2 regions of the Vibrio sp. JZG120 genome follow, and region 1 is predicted to be linked to the other one. Evidence: riboswitches for the same ligand, from Rfam matches in the RefSeq annotation. Region 1 holds a riboswitch; the other holds the start of a gene.
The links. A riboswitch is a leader RNA that binds a small molecule or an ion and turns the genes downstream of it on or off. The one in region 1 is predicted to bind cyclic di-GMP.

Region 1 (7,827 bases):
GTTGCTACAGCGAATGTAGTTTCAGATGTCATTAAAGCGAACCCTACGGCTTCTCCGAAAGCAATTTCAGTAGCAGCCAAAGCTGTAACTGAAGAGGTAATTAAGAAGAACCCAAATTACCCTAAAAATGATTCTGGTGATGTTATTTACGTAGAGGTATCTGAAGAAGATACTAAAGATGTTGTTAACCAGGTTGAAAAAGAGATCGAAGCAGGAAAACCTGTAGATGATTTCAAACCGGTAGTGCCACCGATTCCAGATGCGAAGCCAGGCAAACCAGTTGATCCTGTTGATCCGCCATCAGGTGGTTCAGGCGGTAACTAATTAACTGTACTGATAATTAAAAGGCCTCTTCAGAGGCCTTTTTTGATCCTATCGTACTGTGGTCATTACCTTTTAGTGAGCCCTTTACTGTTTAAGTAAGGCAGGATGTGCGGACGTGATTCGCCAGCTAGTTTACTGGTGACTTCTTGTGACCAAGTGCTTTGTTTTTGATTGCTCGAACGGTTTGCATAGTAGTTTTGCATGGTTTGGTCATAAGCCTGAATATCATCCAAATTTAGGTCTTGATATTGATTCTCATGCACCACGACATGAGCAGGTAGACGTGGCTTAACTTCAGGGGCTTGATCTGGATGACCAAGACACATACCAAATAAAATGGCTGTATTTTTAGGTAAGCCTAGTAACTCGTCGACTTTTTGAGCATTGTTTCGTAAGCCACCAATATACACGCCTCCTAGTCCCATAGACTCTGCCGCAAGTAAGCAGTTTTGTGCCATGATGCCAGAATCAACAGCACCGATAAGTGTTAACTCGGTGAAATCAGCTTGCACATCAAGATTGATACTGGCGTGGCGCTGGTAATCAATGCAAAACACCAAAAACTCAGCAGCGCTTTCAACGTACCCTTGATTCCCCGCATATTGTGCCAATAGCGTACGCTTTTCTTTATCGGTAACGCGGATAATTGAGACGACTTGCAACATACTTGATGAAGACGCCGCAAGGCCAGCTTGTAGAATCGTTTCTAATTGTTCGCTTTCAATAGGTTGCGAGGTGAACTTTCGAATTGAGCGGTGATTGAGAATTGTTTGTATCGTACTGTTCATGGTGACTTAACATCCCCTGTTACATGTAAAGGCTGAAGCCTCACCTTAGCGATATTTGATGAGTCGGTAAACTATCTCAAAAGAAAAACAATGCTTAGCGCATAAGTGTGAAGATGAATAGAGAATACATCACTCGTTCTGCTTGAGAGCGTATATACTGTTTTTAGAATCAACAATTTAACTGCAGTGGAAAATATGAAAGAACTCATCGTTCATACAGTCACGGTGTTTATGGGCTTCTTTGCGATCATGAACCCCATCGCCAATATTCCTATCTTTTTGAGTTTAACGGCTGATGAGGATAGGGAAACCGTACGTTCCATGGCGCTTCGTTCGGTTTTTATTGCATTTGTCATCATTGCGATATTTTCGATCGCCGGTAAATTAATTTTTGATTTGTTTGGTATCACGCTGTACGCCTTGCGAATAACGGGCGGTATCTTGGTGTTTTTGATCGGTTTTAATATGCTTCAAGGTGATTCGACGCATCAGAAAACTAAAGAGAAAGCGTATTCTCCAGCGCAGCAGCAGGCGGCGTTGAGCATTGCCGTTTCTCCACTTGCAATGCCGATATTAGCAGGGCCTGGAACGATTGCTACCGCGATGAACTTTGCTACGGCGGGTGGTTTTGATCAAACCATTATTACCATCGTTTCTTTTGCTGTGTTGTGTGTTATTACCTATATGCTGTTTTTATTTGGAGACAAATTAGTCAAAGCAGTTGGACCGAGTGCTCTGAACGTCGTGACGAAAATGATGGGCTTAATCCTAGCGGTTATCGGTACTCAAATGTTTATTGATGGCGCGGGCGAAGCCTATAAAACTGTTTTCTCTTAGGCGTTTCCACCTCGTCTAAATCCACACCTACATTTCTAGCTGGTGTGGATTTTTTGAACTTTAGTTTTCAGTTTCTAAGAAAGAAATAAATAGACTTCACCTATTTCAATAATAAGAATATTCAATTGTTTTGATTGCACGAATTTCATTACTCTTTTGGCAAGAATAATGGGGGAAATATGGCAACAAAAGCAATTGTAGTGGAAGGTGGCGCGATGCGAGGTGTCTTCGCAAGCGGAGTGCTAGATGCGTTTTTAGAGCAGAGTTATAAACCGTTTGATTTTGCCATTGGTGTATCTGCTGGCGCATCAAACTTGATTGGTTATTTGACCGACTATCCGCATCGCAGCATTAATGTCATTACTAAGCTGGCAACGAGTAAACGCTTTTTTGATCCGACTCGATTCGTTAAAGGTGGGGACCTCATTGATGTGAAGTGGCTGTTTGAAGAGTCTAATCGTTTGTATCCCGTCGATGAAAATAAACTGTTTAATGGCATTCCTTTTCTGGCAGCGACGACGAATGTAGATACAGGACAGGCAGATTATTATCGCGTGACGCGTGATAATTTTCACCATGCGATTGAAGCGACAACAGCGTTACCCATTGCATACAAGCATACCCCTTGCTTTTCTGGAGGCTGCTATACCGATGGCGGGGTTGCAGATTCTATCCCGGTGCGTGAGGCTTATCGTCGCGGAGCTCGCGACATAACCGTTGTGCTTTCTCACCCGCTAAATTATGCCAAGAAGCCAGTAAAAACCACATGGCTGATGAAGAAGTTATTTGCCGAACATCCTAAAATGGCGGACGCGATGTTAAGACGTGCAGATAACTACAATCAATCGTTGGAATTTATTCGTAATCCTCCACCGGGAACGCATGTCAGAGTGATTGCACCACCAGATAATTTTCCTGTTCAGCGCTTATCAATGCGACAAACCGTTCTATTGGAAGGTTATGAAATGGGGCTGATTGAAGGGCGGGCTCATTTGGCTAATTTGTCAGGTGTTCATGGTTTAGATCGGGAAAACTGCCATTTTTGCGTTTGATAATGAAAGAGCCTCATAGCGAGGCTCTTTTTACTTAACGTTCAAAGGGCGATTTAGTTGACTTTATCCCAAGCCATTTCCCAATGTGAACCTGTTCCTGGTTCGTATTGGTTTGCGCTTTCTTTCCACTGTACACAGTAACCAGAGTATGGGAAGGGTTTACATTGGTAAATGGCACCGTCGCTTGCAAGCACTTTTGTACCCGCCGTGTAGCTAGATAGCCCTTCAGGGAAGACAAAATCGTACTCGCCAGATGGTGGTGGCGTTACTGACTCTTCTTTTAAGTGAAAGTCGAGCGTTTGCTGATCCACCAAGTTACCATCTTTGTCTTTAATACGAGTCACGAGCATATGGTGACCAGGCTCTGATTTGCTTAAAGCGAGCGATACAGCCTCCACCGAGCCGTCTTTCATTTCGTCTGCCCAGCTTGCAAGTGGCTCACGGTGGTGATTGTACACGGTGAGTTCTGCGTTTAAATCGCCTTCAGCAGTTAGTGTCAGCTCCAACGTTGTCGGTGTTGACTCAATAATATATTCGTCTTCTAAGCCATCTACTGTGAGTGAGTACTCTGGAGCGGGAGTTTCTATCTTGTAGCCGATTTCTACACGCTCAAGGCCGCTATTAGCTTGCAGGTACACCGGGTTAGTACCATAAACAGGAGTGAATTTATCCTCGGCATACTGTCCAGCTTGCAGTTTAGTTTGCTCTTGGTTGATCTTCGTTGCTAGAGCGTAAGACCAATTTTTCGCTTTGCCCATGACTGCATCGGTAATTTCTAGCTCGGTTCGATAAGCTATGTTTTCACCCGCCTGATCAAATACGCGTGTATAAACCGAATCTCCAACATTTAAATCCATCGTCGGAATAATTTGACCGCCTTGCGTCCAATCTGGAATGACTGGACTGTCACCATCAAATTTCACATCGATCACGTTATAAAATGAAGCCGCTGTGTCGCCAACATCCCATACCGCCAGAATGACGTGATACCCCTCTCGCGTAGGCACATTACATTGATGGCTCACCTGTTTTGGAGGTTGAACCATATTGCCGTCGACTACACAGAAAGGAGTCAGATCAAACGAGTCGCGTGATAGTGAGGCATTTGGGTTCCAATCAGGTTTGGTGATGTAATATTTCCAGTCACGCGTCACATGGTTAGCGGTAAATGTCCATTCAAAAGTCTGTGTACCTGATTGAATAGGACGTTTAACCCAGCGGTCGGCAGTTTGTTCATCAAGAGCGGCAGCTAGAGCGGTTTCGGCACTTGCTATTTTTCCATCGCGAGGCCCTGTTTGTGGAAAACCATCAGGACCTTCAACACTTTGTGGCTCGTATTGAATGGCACCGCAGTTATTATTTTTTTCGTTAGTATCAGGTGTTGGATACTTACATAGTGCCGCGCGACTTGCAGCGACACCATCATTGGTTTCTGATACGTAGCCGTGAGCCGCAGCACCTGAGCTAATGCTTGCAAGTGCTAACGTGAGTACGGATTTGGTTGGAAAGGATTTCATCACATGTCCTCTGTTATGGCTGACAAATTAATGTCACACCTCGGCGCATGCTGAGCACGAAGCAACGCTGCATGAATCCATACTTTGGATAATGTAGTGTTGCAACATGGCAACCCCGCTATCATGAGCATTACTTTTGATGATGGAATGCTGACAGACCGGAAGCTTTGCGTCCCACCCTTTCGAATGGTTTGCCGAAATGTGATTGAGCAGCCAAAATTTAGCTCAAGAATTTACATGTGGAAAAGTAAACGACACTGACATGGAATCATGTTCTCAAATTGAAAGGTAACGGTACGCCAATCTCATTAATATTGTGCTTTTTTGTTTCTAAGGTATTGGTTTTGATGTTGTTTTTGTCTTTTTTATAGTTGGAGTGAATGAGTGATTGGTTGTTGGGTTGAAGGTGGGAAGGGGCAGTATTAAGGATAGAAGAAGCACCGTTTAAAGGGCGGAATACACCGCCCTCTGAATCATGTTATTTAGGCATAATGACGGTATCAATAACATGAATGACGCCGTTTTTAGCTTTCACATCGGTTGCCATTACATTTGCACCATTGACCATGACTTTGTCGCCCATGGTTTTAATCATCACATCTTGGCCCTGAACCGTAGTCGCTTTGTCCAGCTTAACAACATCGGCAGCCATTACTTTCCCTGGGACGACGTGATAAGTCAAAATGGATACTAACTTGTCTTTGTTTTCCGGCATTAAGAGCATATCGATTGTACCGTCAGGCAGTTTTGCAAAAGCGTCATCCGTTGGTGCAAAAACAGTAAATGGGCCTTCTCCTTTGAGTGTATCGACTAGATCAGCCGCTTTCACTGCAGCGACAAGTGTATTAAAAGAGCCGTTTTCAGTGGCAACGTCGACAATATCAGCCTTCATCATGCCATGCTCATGAGCCTTGACGGGAAGCATAAAAGATAAAGTCGCCATCAATGTAGCCGTGATAACCAAGATACGTTTAAACATAATGTGTTCCTTACGAGTTGGGGGTACAACGGTTTCCCTAGAGAATGTCTTCGTTTGTACGCATCTAAATGAAAAGATGATCAACGAGCCCTGCTTTCTTTCGATGGCCTCACGTGTCGCGTTAAAATCCGTTTGCCTTCTTGTTTTACATCGGCCCGTTTCCGCCATGCCCATAGACGCTCCCTTGCGTCTTTAGCTGCGCTATTTAGGTCGACAATAGGCGCTAGGTAACGGCTATCCGGTTTCAAGTGGTACATGACGGTTTCCATCTGTGTCATTGTCCAGGGCTCGAACAATAGTGGGGTGGGGACCATTTGCAATTCAGGCACCCATTTATAGATGAACGCGCCATCAGGGTCATGTTCTTGGGCTTGCTTAACCGGGTTGTAAATCCGGATTGTATTGGTCCCAGTTACCCCGGCTTGCATTTGGAATTGTGGGTAATGAATACCAGGCTCAAAGTCGAGGAATAGTTGCGCTAAATGCGTCACGCCAGTTCGCCAATCCATGTTCATGTGATGAGTGAGAAAACTAACCAGCATGGCGCGCATGCGAAAGTTTATATAGCCAGTCTGATGCAAACAGCGCATACAGGCATCGATCAAAGGTATGCCAGTATATCCAGATTTCCATGCTGCTAACTTTTCTTCATCGAAAGTGCTACTTTGTTTAATCAACGATTCGTAAGCCCGGTTAACACAGTAAAACTCCATGTCGTATTCCGACTCGAATTTCTGTATGAAATGGCAGTGCCAATGCAGCCGTGAAGACAACGCAATTAAGCTGCGACGAAACCCAACAACTTGCCAGTGTTTCAATAGGTACTGATAAACTTCACGCAAGGATATATTACCCCAAGCGAGGTATGGAGAAAGGCGAGTACAGGCTGTACGTGAGGCTGTGGGACTAGAAATGCTTCGATAGTAATCACGACCTCGACGATTGAAAAAGTCCTCCAGTGTTTTCCAAGCGAGTTGGCTCCCTCCCGTTTGCATTCCTTTGCATTTTGATAGCCAGGATGAAGGTGGCGAAAACGCGCAGCCGAGTGATTCTGCATCCAATGAATGCAACAAGTTGGTTTGCAGCTCAAGAGGGCTTATGGAGGCTCTCATGACCAAATCCCAATGTTTGTCCCAACCCTGCCGGTCTTTTGCTCCTCTAATAACAGCACCGTGCTCGAACTCAAACCACGTGATGTTCTGCTCATGCAGCCAGTCGGCAATTTGCTTATCGCGCTCAAAGGTGCAGTTGAGCCCTATTTCCTGATGAGAAAACACAGCGTTGATTTGATATTGCATTTGAATTGATTGAAAACATGCTAAGGCATCGCCAAACAGAACGGTGATGCGGTGTCCATAGGCTTTGAGTGTCTCATTCATGTCTTGCAATGATTGCCAAACAAATCGCCAGTGACGCTCAGAATAGTGAGGGTTGTTTAACAGCAACGGTTCAACAATATATAAAAGTACCGTTGGGTGCTTTGACGACAATGCTTGTGTTAAGGGCTGGTGGTCAGTCAGTCTTAAATCTCGTTTTAACCACACGACATTGATTGTTTGCATCGGAATCCTCTTTGTTTCCGATGTTGTACGCAAATGACCCGAAGAGATCTCACCTAATGATCGGTTTTGTTCATTAAAACGTAGAGGTTGCTCACAAGGAGGTGAGACATGTCGATACCACTGAGTAAGTTAGAAAAGTTCTTCTACGTAGATAAATTGATCATTCACTCGCTTGATCTCGCATTGTATCAAGCATCTGTCGTAGTTGATGGAAAAGCGCAATTCATCACTGACGACAACGGTATCTTTTTGAGGGCTCATTCCCTTATCGAGATGCAAAAGAAGTGCAAGAATATCAAAGCAAATAAGCAGGTTTTAGTACATCAAAGTGCTTATGATGAGATGGTGGGGCTACCCGAAGGCAAAAGAGACAATCAACTAGAGGTTTTGGTGAAGGATACAAAATTGTATTGAAAGAGTGTTGGTGCATAGTAAAAGCGAACCACCTTACGGCAGCTCGCTTAAAATAGAATTAGAGTCGAGCTTAGTCTTGTTTACGCTGAGCTTCTTTTTGTGCGTACTTAGCGGCACGTCGAGCTTCTCTTTGCTTGGCACTTTCGCCACCAACATGCTGCTCGCCTCGTTGTTCTGCAAGAACAATTTGTTTTTCACGTTCGCGGAATCGAGCAATTTGTTCTTCTGAGTGTGTGCCGTGACATTTCGGGCAGCTCACGCCTTGCTCGAACAATTCTGACTGTTTGTCTTCTTCAGTGATCGGTAGACGACAAGCGTTACATAAATCGTAATCTGCTTTTTCTAGCTGGTGGT
Region 2 (7,827 bases), on a different contig from region 1:
CGCGCTACCGCTACGCGCTGCTGAAATACGCCACAGCAAGTTTTTAACGCGAACCAACAACTCCCTCAGTTCAAAAGGTTTTGTCACATAATCGTCAGCGCCCATTTCTAGGCCTACGATTTTATCAATGCTATCCGTGCGTCCTGTTACTAATATGATACCAATATCCGATTGGCTACGTAATTCACGAGTAAGCATCAGGCCGTCTTCACCCGGCAGGTTGATATCCAGCATGATTAGGTCTACATCACCCGCTTGCAGGACCTCACGCATTTCTGCGCCACTCTCTGCTTCGCTGACTTGGTAACCCTCATTTTGGAAATATCCCGCAAGCTTACTACGAGTTACAACATCATCTTCTACGACTAATACGTGATAGCTCATTTACACCACTTTTCTGTCTTCTTATTATCCAAGACGTATTCTATTCATAACTAGTAACATTTCTAGTCATAGATACATTAAAAAGCAAGATTTAGCGTTTTTATTGATTCAAAACAAGCTTACCCATCGCTATTAATAAACGTTAATTTTTGACCATAAAACATAATAATTATAGTTACTGCTATTCATTTTAATTGATTACACTTAGGGGATATCCCTAATTGACTTTGTGATGCACAACTTGAAGCATCATTCAGGAGCCCAAAATGCAAGAAGTGAAAGCTTTTAATGAAAAACGCGCTGAAATTTACTGGTGGTTTTCGAGCTTGTTCGCAAAAGAGCTAACAGAGAAAGAACTGGAAGCCTACCACAGTGTTGAAATTCGCAGTTTTCTAGCAGGTTTAGGTGAAAATGAGTCGCTGAAACCAGCCGTTGATAGCCTCGTTGATGCGCTAAACCGATTGCAAGATCGTGAAGACGCTCAATTGGAGCTTGCTGCTGACTTTTGTGAACTGTTTTTGAAGACAGAAAAATATGGCGCTCTTCCTTACGCATCGATGTACATCGGTGAATCAGGTTTGCTGAATGACAAGCCAGCCGAGGAAATGGAAAAGTTGATGGCAGAATTTGGCGTTCAAGTAGATGAAAATCTAAAAGAGCCTGCGGACCACTTAGCCGTTGAACTCGACTTTCTCGGCAACATGATTATCCGCTCAAACGAACTTGAGCAAGAAAAACACATGGAAGAAGCCTTCGTTAAACAAAACGACTTTATCCAGCAACAGTTGATGTCTTGGTTACCTCAGTTTGCAGACAAATGTAAACAATTCGACGAATTTGGGTTCTACTCGAGCGTCGCGAAACTATTAGTTGCATTTTGTAAACTAGACAGCGCTTACCTTATTGGGGAATAATTGCCGCCTATTTTTTAAGGAGCCCGCCTATCGGGCTTCCTGTATACCTGAAATAACTGAATGTAAGTAAGTTGGGTATATTATTCGTTTGCCTTAACTTAGCTCAAAGACGCTTGGTTATTTAGCAGTCAAAATGTGACTTCAAATACACAAATCTCTTGCTGAAAACATTGCTAGTCAGTCCACATAGGGCTAAAATGTGAGCGCAAACGATTAAATATGATTTATATGTAAACCGCTGAAATATAGCGGTTTTTGTGTTTTTTAACAGGTTGATGGCAATTTCTCATCAGATAGAAAAAAGATAAAATTCATCGACCGATGCTGCTACGTACCCTTTTGTCGTACTTGGACCAACCGCTGCCGAAACACTTAGCGCCAACCTTAGATTGCTGGGTGTAAAACCATTAGAGCATCAGGTACATCCAACACGACATATTTCAGTAGCTCGATACAGGACACCATTTATGGCCACTATAAAAGACGTTGCTCGCTTAGCCGGCGTTTCCACTACGACAGTTTCGCACGTTATCAATAAAACGCGTTTCGTTGCAGAAGCAACGCAAGAAAAAGTAATGAAAGCCGTGGACGAGTTGAATTACGCGCCAAGTGCGGTTGCACGCAGCCTAAAGTGCAACTCAACTCGTACTATTGGCATGTTAGTAACGCAGTCAACCAACCTATTCTTCTCAGAAGTGATTGACGGGGTTGAGAGCTACTGTTACCGCCAAGGCTACACTCTGATTCTGTGTAATACGGGTGGGATTTACGAAAAACAACGCGATTACATCCGTATGCTGGCTGAAAAACGTGTTGATGGCATCCTAGTGATGTGTTCTGACTTAACCGAAGAGCTTAAAGAGATGCTTGACCGTCATGCCGACATTCCTAAAGTGGTCATGGATTGGGGTCCAGAAAGCTCACAAGCGGACAAGATCATGGATAACTCAGAAGAAGGTGGCTACATCGCAACCAAACATCTGATCGACAATGGCCATACTGATATTGCTTGTCTAAGCGGTCATTTTGAAAAACTTGCTTGCCAAGAGCGCATTGCAGGTTTCCGTCGCGCGATGAGCGAAGCAAACCTAGCTGTAAATGAAGATTGGATCCTTGAAGGTAACTTTGAATGTGATACGGCCGTATTAGTCGCAGATAAAATTACAGCAATGGACAAACGTCCGACAGCGGTATTCTGTTTTAACGACACAATGGCTCTGGGCCTAATGAGCCGCCTACAACAAAACGGTATCAAAGTTCCTGATGATATTTCAGTGATCGGCTACGACAACATCGAGCTTGCGGAATACTTCTCTCCACCGTTAACCACTATCCACCAACCTAAACGTCGTGTGGGTAAAAATGCGTTCGAGATCCTACTTGAGCGAATCAAAGATAAAGAACACGAAAAGCGAATTTTCGAAATGCAACCTGAGCTTGTAATTCGAAACACCGTGAAGAAAATGAACTAAAATTCGCCAGATATAACGATGTCAAATAAGCGCTCTAAAAGGGCGCTTATTTTTTGTCTCTAAATAACTTTCCCCTGACTTAGGTTTGTTAGACAAAAAATCTCTAAGTCTCTGTTTTATATGTAGGTAAATCACACTCCCTCACAACCTCGAGATCATCCCGCCTTATTCTCAAATATGCACAAATATGCGCTTGTCGACACTTTTTATTGAACCAGAATCACACTTTTACGGGTAAAACGTGATGTTAATTCAATATACGAAGTATGCTCATTCTGTCACGCACAGGGCAAACCATTCGAAAGGGTGGGACGCAAAGCCTCCGGCCTGAACCATAGTACTATATGGAAGGTAGCGGGGTTACCGATGGCAAGTGTGCAAGCGATGACTTTACCCTGTAATGACATTGCTTTTGCGCATGTTTGCTACTCTCTCGGACCTGACTTTTGGTGGCGTAATATTAATTACACCGAGATAACAAAACATGGATAAACCGATACTCAAAGACTCTATGAAGCTATTTGAGGCACTTGGTAATATCAAGTCGCGCTCAATGTTTGGTGGCTTCGGACTATTCGCTGATGAAACAATGTTTGCACTAGTTGTAAATAATCAGCTTCATATAAGAGCAGACCAACAAACTTCATCTGACTTCGAGAAACAAGGGCTAAAGCCTTACGTTTATAAAAAACGTGGCTTCCCAGTCGTTACTAAGTACTACGCAATTTCCAACGATTTATGGGAGTCTAGCGAACGCTTAATCGAAGTAGCTAACCAATCGTTGAAAAAGGCAAAGCTTGAAAAAGAACAGCAAGCAACTACAAAGCCTAATCGCTTAAAAGATTTGCCTAACTTACGACTGGCAACTGAACGCATGCTGAAAAAAGCAGGCATTGAGTCAGTAGAAAAACTGGAAGAGGAAGGTGCACTTAACGCTTATAAAGCGATAAGAGATACGCACTCTGCAACCGTCAACATTGAGCTGTTATGGGCACTAGAAGGTGCTATTAACGGTACTCATTGGAGCGTTGTACCTCAAGCTCGCCGAGATGAGTTGATGAATGGCCTCCAATAAAAGTCGGCCTTAAAAACTATCTTGTAAAACCGCAGTCTAATCTGCGGTTTTTTTGTGAAATTTTTTCGACTTTCATTCTGTCTTATTACATATATCCCAAATTGGAATCATAAATATGAATAAGAAACTGATATTAGGCCTAATCCTGGTCGCGATCATTATCTTTTTAGGCGTTAACTTTAGTCAGTATTTAACGTTGGAAAATGCAAAAGCACAACAAGAAGCGCTGACCACATACATCGATCAGAACTTTGTTTTTTCGGCAGCTATTTACTTTTTTGCCTACATTGCAATTACCGCTTTTTCTATTCCTGGGGCAGCTGTGGTTACATTACTTGGTGCGGCTCTATTTGGTTTTTGGACGAGCTTATTACTGGTTTCTTTCGCCAGTACTATGGGTGCAACACTAGCATTTTTAAGCAGCCGATATTTGCTGCGTGACTGGGTACAAAACAAGTTTGGCAATAAGTTAATCGCAATTAATCAAGGTGTCGAAAAAGACGGTGCATTTTATCTATTTTCCTTGCGTCTCATTCCGGTATTCCCTTTCTTTCTTATCAACTTGTTGATGGGCTTAACGCCAATGTCTGTAGGTCGATTTTACCTTACTAGCCAAGTAGGTATGTTGCCAGGCACTGCAGTTTACTTAAACGCCGGTACTCAGTTAGCAACAATTGAAAGCCTGTCAGGCATTATTTCACCTGCGGTATTGGCCTCTTTTGCGTTACTGGGGCTGTTTCCAATCATCACTAAATGGGTTATGAATAAAGTAAGGCCAACACCGAGTCAGCAAAACTCATAATTAGTAAGTGGACGTGTTTAATGAAAATATTCATTGCTAAAAACCCAGCAGAAGCGCATATCGTGTGCGAATTATTGAAAACCGAGCAAGTCTACTGTGAAGTCCGCGGAGAAGGTATTTTCGGTTTAAAAGGAGAGCTGCCGTTTAGTGATGATACCGATCCTTATGTCTGGCTTTTTGACGCCAAACAACAAGTAAAAGCAGAAGGAATAGTACAAGCCTACCGCAAACAATCCGATGGAAATGAGTATCAAGATTGGCAGTGCCCGAAGTGCCATGAGGTAAACGAGGGGCAGTTTGGTGCTTGTTGGCAATGTGGACATCAAATAGGGGAGCCTTAATAACTCCCCTACTCCTACTCAATCGATTTATTCAGCGCTAAGCAGAAACCATTTGCTGCTTAATAAATTCGATGGAATGTTGATTGAAATCTTCAGGGCGCTCAACATTACAAACATGACCACAGTTGGGGATCTCTCGTAAAACACTAAGCTTATGCGCCGCAACCATTTCTTTAACAGGCTTAATAAACATGTAATCTCTGTCGCCCATTAAATAGAGTGTGGGAATGGGTAACTCTCGATCTTTAAAATACTTCATTAAAGGATTTACATCAGCAGCAAGAATAAACCAACGTTTAAATTCTTTTTGGCAAAGCTTCTTGGCCTCACGAATAAAAAGATGGCGAGACTCTCGCTGGCTTCTCTGTGGCATAACAATGTACGCAAAAAGTTTGTAGAGCCACATGTACGGCAGAATGTGCTTACAAAAATTACCTAATTTAACCAATATTTGAGAACGAGTATTGAGCCTTGTGACAGCGCCACCGAGCACCATTGAACGCACGCGCTCTGCTGATAATTCAGCAAGGTTTCGAACAATAATGGTACCAAGCGACATACCGACAAAATGAGCGGATTGGATCTTTAAATGGTCCAATACTTTCAAAATATCTTGGGTGACTTCCGTAAAGGTATAACGGCTGGCAATGAGCTCTTTAAGTAACTGATTTGACTTTCCATGACCTCTTAAATCGATCAGCAATAAGTTAAAGTGTTGCTTGTAAGCTTTGATTTGCTTGAACCAGATAGAAGAGCTACCGCCAGCACCATGCACAAATACAACCCACTCATGACTAGTAGGGTGCAAATAGGTTTTATGAAAAAGTAGCGGCTGGGTCATATTCAAGTATCAAAAAGGTCGTGCTATTGAGTAAAAAGCCATCCTACCACACTCCCCTTACTCAAGATAATAAAGGCACCTTATTCGGTGCCTTTCGTTACAATTTTAAGTCAATTTAACGCCGAATTGTAAAGTTGCAAATAAGCTTCTGCGGCCTTTTGCCAACAAAAATCTTGTTGCATCGCGTGCAACTGTACTTTATTCACTTCAGGTTCGTTTTGAGCATAGAGCAACAGTGCCCTTAGCATCGTTAACAACAATGCCTGCGGTGTCGGTTCGAAAAAAACAAACCCCGTCGCTTCAGAAGGGTTCACATCATAATCGTTGACGCTGTCTTTTAGACCACCGACACCACGTACTATCGGCAATGTCCCATAAGCCATACTATAGATTTGGTTTAAACCACATGGTTCAAACTCAGAAGGCATCAGAAAGAAATCAGAACCCGCTTCAACGATATGCGCAAGTTCATTATCATAAGCTTCTACGAAGACAAATTTACTAGAAAACTGTGCAGCAACCTCTTCTAGCTGAGCGGCTAGTACAGGGTCTCCGGTCCCAACGACAACTAGTTGAACATCGTGCTTCAAAAAATCGGCCAAAGCAGGCAACAAGTAATGCACACCTTTTTGCTGGGTCAACCGACAAACCATACCGAACATGGCTACATCTTTTTCAGGCAAATTTAGCCGCAGTTGTAATGCTTGTTTACACGCTTTCTTGCCTTGCGTCATACTTTGTTGGTCAGCGCAGTAATTAACTGGCAAGTAAGTATCCGTTTCCGGGTTCCAAGCACTGTAATCACAACCGTTCAAAATACCAACTAAGTCCTGCGCGCGTTGCTGAAACTCCCAAGCCATTCCATGACTGCCAAGCTCTGTTTTGAGTTCCTCTGCGTACGTAGGGCTGACCGCGTTTATCTTATCTGCATTCATTACACCAGCTTTGAGCATCGTAATATGCGTTGCACTCACCGCAGCATCGGGAACGTTTCGACAATGAAACTCTGGCAAGCACTGCACGTCTTCATAACTAAATACGCCTTTAAAGACCGCATTGTGAATTGAAATGACGCTTTTAGTATGAGCAAAAAACGGATCATTGCTATACCTGTGCTTGAGCAAAAATGGAACAAGACCAGTGTGCCAATCGTTCGCGTGTATGATATCCGGCTGAAAAGCAAGCTTCGGCAACATGTCTAAACATGCCGCACTAAAAAACGCAAAGCGCTCACCGTTATCGGTATACGCTTGGTTGTTCTCCGCATACATCGATGGTCGATTGAAATACGGCTGACAATCAATCAGATAAACAGGATTTTGACCTAGCATGAGCCGCAGAACTCGATACTCCGTATGCGGCCATGATGTTAGTTCTGTTTCTAATACAACTTCTGCGTCAGCGAGTTTATCAATACTGCTGTACGCAGGGATGGTAATTCTTACGTCTTGCTGTAGGTTTTGAAGGGCTTCCGGTAGTGCCTTGGCAACGTCTGCCAAGCCACCACTTTTAATGAGACCTTCAACCTCAGAAGCTACAAACAGAATAGATAAGTTGTTAGTAGCCAACTCGAGCTCCTTTCGGAATAACAACAATGCCCTCCTCAGACACGTGGAAGTGTTTTTTATCTTCTTGAAGATTCACACCAATCTGAGTACCAGGAGCAATATCGGCATCCTTATCGACAATCACACGACGTAAAACACAGCCTTCGCCAATTTTCACGTCACCAAGAAGGATACATTCGCTGATATCGCAAGCAGATGCAATATTACTGCGGAACCCAAGCACCGACTTTTCTATTCTTGAGCCTCTGACGTAACTGCCATTACATACCAAACTGTCGATGATCTGAACACGGCCATTATCAGAGTCTGTAAATGTCGCTGGCGGCAGTGGAGGATAATAAGTATGCAGCGGCCATTTACGGTTATATAGTGAAAACGGTGCGTCTTTTTCTAGCAGATCCATGTGCGCTTCCCAGTACGCATCAATGGT

Region 2: linked by a shared signal. The riboswitch ahead of ACWPOD_RS11080 (TfoX/Sxy family DNA transformation protein) and the one ahead of gbpA (N-acetylglucosamine-binding protein GbpA) in region 1 are both predicted to bind cyclic di-GMP.

The regions. Positions count from the first base shown of each region.
Region 1 is NZ_JBSRRK010000002.1:147,441-155,267, reverse strand. It holds gene ACWPOD_RS06595 (hypothetical protein) at 1-324, shown strand, start outside; gene nfsA (oxygen-insensitive NADPH nitroreductase) at 390-1,112, opposite strand; gene ACWPOD_RS06585 (MarC family protein) at 1,308-1,949, shown strand; gene ACWPOD_RS06580 (patatin-like phospholipase family protein) at 2,129-3,001, shown strand; gene gbpA (N-acetylglucosamine-binding protein GbpA) at 3,055-4,518, opposite strand; cyclic di-GMP riboswitch class I at 4,624-4,724, opposite strand; gene ACWPOD_RS06570 (fasciclin domain-containing protein) at 4,997-5,497, opposite strand; gene ACWPOD_RS06565 (cryptochrome/deoxyribodipyrimidine photo-lyase family protein) at 5,578-7,059, opposite strand; gene ACWPOD_RS06560 (DUF6482 family protein) at 7,168-7,473, shown strand; gene trhO (oxygen-dependent tRNA uridine(34) hydroxylase TrhO) at 7,544-7,827, opposite strand, start outside.
Region 2 is NZ_JBSRRK010000004.1:584,765-592,591, forward strand. It holds gene torR (two-component system response regulator TorR) at 1-384, opposite strand, end outside; gene torD (molecular chaperone TorD) at 651-1,298, shown strand; gene purR (HTH-type transcriptional repressor PurR) at 1,766-2,770, shown strand; cyclic di-GMP riboswitch class I at 3,049-3,138, shown strand; gene ACWPOD_RS11080 (TfoX/Sxy family DNA transformation protein) at 3,255-3,845, shown strand; gene ACWPOD_RS11085 (TVP38/TMEM64 family protein) at 3,961-4,647, shown strand; gene ACWPOD_RS11090 (hypothetical protein) at 4,668-4,988, shown strand; gene ACWPOD_RS11095 (alpha/beta fold hydrolase) at 5,026-5,829, opposite strand; gene glgA (glycogen synthase GlgA) at 5,940-7,397, opposite strand; gene glgC (glucose-1-phosphate adenylyltransferase) at 7,387-7,827, opposite strand, start outside.